Linked DNA regions of Alkalihalophilus pseudofirmus. The protein of the gene in region 2 binds, or shares a complex with, the protein of the main gene of each other region. Links are inferred from orthologs where the notes say so. Each region holds a gene or a part of one and is shown on either strand. Other genes may lie near its edges. The genes, in order: PQ478_RS15225 and spoIIQ.

Region 1 (3,060 bases), 990 kb from region 2 along the record:
GGCAGCTCGAATAATTCGAACTGCAATTTCTCCTCGGTTTGCAATTAACAGTTTTTTTATCATGTTATCCCCACTCCTATAATTTAGCTAGGTTCTACGACAAATAATGGTTGACCATATTCAACAAGTTCACCGTTTTGGGCAAGAACTTCAACAATCTTTCCTTTTACTTCAGCTTCAATTTCATTCATTAACTTCATCGCTTCAACAATACATACAACAGATTCTTCTTCTACCGTGTCGCCTGATTTCACATAAGGGTCAGAGTCAGGTGATGGAGATGAATAAAATGTTCCTACCATTGGTGAAGTAATCGTATGTAAATTTGCATCTGCCGCTTCTGATTTTTCATCTTTTGATGGACTTTCAGCTTTTACAGTTTCAGCTTGTTCTACAGGTTTGGGAGCCTGTGCCTCTTGTTGTGGAGCTGCAGCTGCAACTGGTGCCGGAGCTGCTTGTACTGCTACTGCCTCTGCTGTTTGTTTCTTCAGAATGATTTTTGTTCCTTCTTGCTCGAACTTCATTTCATCAAGACTTGATTGGTCCATTGCACGAATTAATTCTTTAATTTCTTGTACCTTTAACATATATGTACTCTCCTTTTCTTACTTACACCCTCCTCTAGGGGGTGAAGCATGATCTTACTAATATAAAATGTATTATATCATAACTTTGAAGCAACTCTCTGTGAAATTCGACTTAAAGAAAGAATTACGATTGAGATTTGTCTGAATACTATGATTCTAGATAACCAAAAAAAACTCCTTTATTCATAACAGAATAAAAGAGCTTTTCAACTTACTCAGCTGCATCCTCTTGCGCTTGTGTTTCTTCATTTACTAATGCTTCTTTTTTGTATTGACGAAATACAGGGAACTCTGATAAATTCTCAGGAATCTTCCCGTCTTCAAGCAGAATAATTTTCACAATATCTTTATTTCTCGCCATGTGAAATTTATCGCCGTACTCATTCTCTTGAGTGTATTTTTTTAAATTCTGATAATCTTCTTCTTGAATTGAAACTGTATAGGAATGACCATCTTCATTCTCAACATGCTGCTCAAAGCCAATTTCAAATTCAACAATCTGGATATGATCGTTTTTAAGGTTACGTGTTTGTTCAAGTACCGCCTTGGCACCTTCAGTTAGGTCTGTCCATTCCATGGATAAATCGCTCCTCGTATTCAAGTTACATTGTCGTATTATACCATGTCACTCCCTCTAATGCACCTCTTTGTCTAACTCGATTCTTTTTTATCATGGCTTCCCTTTGGGATCACTGGCTTTCATATAAAAAAAGGCATCTGTCCTATATGGACAAACGCCTGACTTTTTTATTCGTGACTTACTACTACACTTTTCCCGTTGCCTAATTGATCAGCAACCATATCCATAATCTCAACCGTTTGTGCCCCTGTTAACTCTTCAGCTTGAACAATGACTTTTACTTCCTGACCTTCTGTCATGACAAGGACATCGTTAAATCCTTTCGTTTTAATTAACGTTTCAAGCATTGATTCTTGCTGTGATAGTGCCAGAAGCTCCATGCTTTTTTCATGTGCTTCTACAACTTTTTCTGCTGCCACGTCACCTGCTGCTTGAATTTTTGTGTACTCTTCTGCCATTCGATCACGGCTTTCTTGCAGTTCTACTCGCATTGTAGCAAAAAGCTCACTTCCACTCATAGCATTAACTTCTGTATTCGCTACTTCTTCACCAGTCTCCGCATCAACAGCTTCAAATTCCTCTTCTACATTAACGACCATGTCCTCTGAATCTTCCATACCCTCTTCTGCTGCTTCCATTTCTTGATTCTCAACAAAAGCAATATCTTCTGATGCAGGACCTGGAGTCATTAAGTAATAAGCAGATAACACCACTATCAAGCTAAGCATTGTTAATAACCAAACTGTTTGTTTTTTAAGGACCATTTTTATTCCTCCTCCATTTTCTTAGGCATTACTGAAATACGATGTGACGGGACATCTAGAACTCTGCTGACAGCTTCAATCACCCATAATTTCACTTGAGCATTTTCAACCCCCTCAGCAACGACCAGTACCCCGCGAATGCTAGGTTTTTCTTTTGAAACTAGAACCGGCTCTTCTCTATCCCCGCTTCTGACAATAACGAGCTGTTCATCTCTAGTCGTATCATCTACTTTTCTAGTTCCTCCCTCACGATCCGTTTCATCCGTATGCTGCTCTCTTGCATTGATGTTTTTTTCGTAAACGTTCCTCTCAGATTCAGCGAGATTAATCATGACAGAAACATCACTTAACCCAACAATTTGCTCTAGCGTGTCACGTAATTGATTCTCATAACGCATCTCGTAATCTTCCATCGAATAAGGTTCTGGCGATGCATTTCGTCCAAATACTTCAGCATCCTCCTCACTTTCCTTATCATTGAAGACAGGCAAGGATTGTTCTTCATTCATTGGTTGGTTAGTCAGAAGGTTTCCAGCAATCATCAGCGCAATCCCTAAGCATCCTATTAACGCAATATAGTGCAGCGGGAGTTTTCGTTTTTTCTGACTGCCGTCTGGCTTTTTCAATAAATGACTTAACCATTGGCGTCCCTTCTGTTCGTCTTGACTCATTCTATTTATTCCCCTCCTTCCCACGCTAGCGAAATCATTTCTTCTGGAACTTCCCAATTAGTAGAAAGAAGTCTCCGTACACTTGTGAGATCCCTTGTCTCTTGTTTCATCTCTTGTGGAACTTGTTTTGACGTATCAATCTTTACAACACTAACCGGAGCTACTGCAGCATCACTCTCTGTCAGGCCTTCATGATTATCTTTAAGATAAACAATGACGGCCTCAATATCCTCAGCAGTTGGTGTCTGATTGACCGACTCTCTTATTTTCACTTCCACTTGTGAAATGACCACTTCATACTGATCTCTCAACTCATCTTTGACTTCTTCTTCTAATTGGACAGCCATCTGTTCTGAAATATATGCACGAAGGCCGAGCTCTATATCACTTTTTTGTAAATTTATTTCTTGTTCTATGGAACTTTCCAGCTGATTAGATTGTTGAGTGATCGATACCAG
Region 2 (3,154 bases):
TTCCCTGCACTTGCTCTAACATTTTCTTCTTCATTGATTCCAAATTTCTTATCAATCCGATCACTTATGATAGCGTTTCCAAAAAGTAAGAGTACGAAGGTTACGACAGCTCCCTGTGCCCCCATAAAGTAGTTAGCAGGCATTCCCATGATGTTAAAAGTAACAAAGAACTCGGCAAAGGCAACAACGCCAAATGAGACAAGGCCTCCAATAATTAAACAGACAATGACAAGAGTCGTTCTCGCGCGAAAATAGGCATCGGCTACTTTCTTATCAATCTTCTTCAAGTGTTAACGCCTCCTTGGTTTTGGTTTTTTGGGTGGTTGAGTGATTGGCTGGTTAGGTGGCTGGGTGGTTAGTATTTAGTTGGTTAGGAAAGACTTTAATCTTTTCCTAATACCTAACCAACTTCCCAACCTTTTTCCTTTCCAACTAACTAACTGACTGCTTATTTCATCGCCTCCTTATTAGAGTAAAATGTTCATTAGGCTTGGTGTGTGAGCTGTTGTGGGGTCATGATGTGGTGGCAGTTTGTGCAGCGTCTAAGAGGTGTTTTCTTTTTAGCAGATTTGAAATTCATCCAAGCTATAATTGGAATAAACGCTAGAAAAATTGGATGAACCACAAAAGTTAAGACAATAGCCACAATAAAAGGCAGGATACTGAGCATGAAAAAGTATTGCCCAGTCTGGATATAGGTGAGTGAGTCTTGATGACATTTCGTACAGTGTTCAGCATTTAGCTGTGTCACTTGCGTTTTCTTTCGTTTCGGCATAGCTTCCTCCCTATCTTAGATCAAAGATAAACCGGACGGTCTCAAAAAAGCCCAGCGGCACCATGGCGATTTGAACGACAAAGTACACGAGAATCGCTGCAAATGGAACAGATAACATCAGCGGCTTTTTCATTTTAAAAGCAAAGAAGATCGATAAGGCCGTGATGAGCAAGAATACATATAACATGCGTGCCCTCCTTTTAGGTAGTATATTTTTGATGTCGTTTGCTCAGACCGGATAGTCAGTCTCGAGTAGTACTAATACAGATAATACGAGCCATATGTAAGCGTTATCATTATTTTGTTAAATATAGTGGAACATCCAAGCAGATTTTCTTGCGGTGTTCCATAACAGTCTTTTCATAAGCATTATTATTTCAAATATTCTGAAATATGTCAAGAGAGAGGACAAATGTCTTTTTATTTTTTGTAGACAAACTACGACTATCGGGAATGTGCGGACGACCGGGCGGCTTTGCAGATTATCGGGCAACCCTGTGGAGAATAAGGCGAATGAGCTCCCAACCCACCAAAAAAACGACCCACGCTTGATGCGTGAGCCGTTTACTTAAACATTATCCAATATTATTTTCTTCTTCATCAGACTCTTCGGCACCGTCTTCGTCTTCAGCTGGTGCTTCTGTTTCATCTTCATCACCAAGCGCATCTGCATTTTCATCAGCTGGCTTGTCTTCTTTTTCACCTTCTGCAGGCTCAGTGCCTTCTGCTGGTGCTTCCTTTTCTGCATTAGCCGTTTCTTGCTGCTTTTTCACAGCATCGCCAATTGAATCAATCGGCTGCTCAAATACATCAGATGGATTGACAGCAACTCCGTCTTGACGGATCGCAAAGTGAACATGTACGCCTGCTTCTTGATTATATAAGTTGCGCGCTGCTTGTCCGATAACGTCACCTTGTCTTACTACTTGACCTTCTTCAAGCTCCACACCATCTAAGCTGTGGTAATGCGTAACGATTCCATTATCGTGACTAACTTCTACAACATATCCAAGAAGTGCATCTTTCTCTGACTTTACAACCGTTCCACTTAGAGCGGCAGCTACATCAAAGCTTTCGTTTTCAACGTGACCAAAATCAATTCCTTTATTTTGACGATATTCATTATTGTAGTATACCAAAGCGAGTTCTTTTTCTTCAGCAGATGCTGACTCATCAAAATAATGGACAACCACTTCAATTCCTTCTTCTTCTGCAACTGGCTTTTTGATGACTTCATTTGCAGCAGTAACTTCTACTGCTTCTTCACCATACATACCTTCTTGCGACGGATCTTCCACTTCGACTCCTTCGCCCGGTAGAGCTGATTCGTCTCCACCTTGCATAAAGAACACGGCACTCAATACACCAGCGGCTGCGACTAAATAGACTGCGGGAACTACCCAGCGCTTCTTTAAGAAGCTTTGTAGATCAAATGAATTTTCCTCATTTTTAGAAGAGCGTTTATTTTCTTCTTCTCTCATTTCTCATCACCTCAGCAACCAGTTTGAGCCGATTCCTGGAAATATATACATTCAACCGAAAAAATTTTTTAGATTAGTTTTCGACAAAGGTATGCGTATTATGCGTAATTTGTAAAAAAAGATTTCACCTTCTTCCATTTAATGTTAGGCTAAAACTCTATGAGAAATGATGTAAGGAGTTATTGTATGAAATTATTTAATGCTTTTATTTTATGTGTACTAACCTTTTTCGCCATTCTATATGCCAGCTTTACGATAATTGATTATGGGTCCCTGCTCGCTCAACACGTTAGTTTATTTGAACCGTTAGCTGACTTTTTTTCAAAAGCATTATTTGTACTGGGATTTTTGATGTTTCCTCTCTTATTAATACCTGTTTTTCCGCTAATCGGATTGTTTATTTTATTCCTGTGCTCTGTTGTCATAGCTGCTTATTCAAAAGACTGGTCACGGCTCGGGGGGTTATTGGTTGGGGCGTTAATTGGAATTTTCGTCTTAAAGCTTGTGGACATTGTTCTTATGATAGGGAGACATAGTTTGGAGGTTGCTTATTTCCTTCCCTACGTTTACAGTTCATATATTGGTATCATCCCCCTTTTCTTCATGATAGCCGGCTTGATCTGGTTTAAGCACATAATGAAATGGATTCACCTTGGCGGGATAACCCTAGGTGCTACGATCAGCTTCTTTGCAGGATTCTTAACGTTAATGGTATTCGGCGAGTTTCTTCAGCCAAGCGCAGTTCATGCTCTCCTTCTACTCGTTTTTGTTGCATCAGGGATGATCCTCGGAAACTGGTTAGGGCTCAAAAAAGAAGCACGCTCGAAAGAAGACCCTTCCAATTGAGGGTCTTCTTATTTGTGTTGATATTACTCCGCTCTCGCCGTCAGCTTTGCTT

The links.
Region 1: the proteins of spoIIQ (region 2) and PQ478_RS15225 are in contact, whole or in part, in a crystal structure (PDB 3TUF), measured with the Bacillus subtilis proteins. The link is inferred for Alkalihalophilus pseudofirmus from one-to-one orthologs.

What each region holds. Positions count from the first base shown.
Region 1 is NZ_CP117835.1:2,856,991-2,860,050, forward strand. The notes cover bases 134-2,862. They hold PQ478_RS15225 (SpoIIIAH-like family protein), read right to left. Parts: upstream 1,932-2,862; coding sequence 1,335-1,931; downstream 134-1,334. Other genes in these bases: accB (acetyl-CoA carboxylase biotin carboxyl carrier protein), read right to left, coding at 134-587; PQ478_RS15220 (hypothetical protein), read right to left, coding at 799-1,164; spoIIIAG (stage III sporulation protein AG), read right to left, coding at 1,934-2,602; spoIIIAF (stage III sporulation protein AF), read right to left, coding at 2,608-2,862. Also shown: accC (acetyl-CoA carboxylase biotin carboxylase subunit), read right to left, coding at 1-63; more of accB, read right to left, coding at 84-133; more of spoIIIAF, read right to left, coding at 2,863-3,060. UniProt on the Bacillus subtilis protein: Involved in forespore engulfment. Forms a channel with SpoIIIAH that is open on the forespore end and closed (or gated) on the mother cell end.
Region 2 is NZ_CP117835.1:3,842,029-3,845,182, forward strand. Bases 304-3,126 are described here. They hold spoIIQ (stage II sporulation protein SpoIIQ), read right to left. Parts: upstream 2,257-3,126; coding sequence 1,351-2,256; downstream 304-1,350. Other genes in these bases: PQ478_RS20025 (hypothetical protein), read right to left, coding at 485-775; PQ478_RS20030 (hypothetical protein), read right to left, coding at 786-962; PQ478_RS20040 (hypothetical protein), read left to right, coding at 2,443-3,102; spoIID (stage II sporulation protein D), read right to left, coding at 3,126-3,126. Outside these bases: PQ478_RS20020 (DUF4212 domain-containing protein), read right to left, coding at 1-287; more of spoIID, read right to left, coding at 3,127-3,154. UniProt on the Bacillus subtilis protein: Involved in forespore engulfment and required for anchoring membrane proteins on the forespore side of the septal membrane. Forms a channel with SpoIIIAH that is open on the forespore end and closed (or gated) on the mother cell end.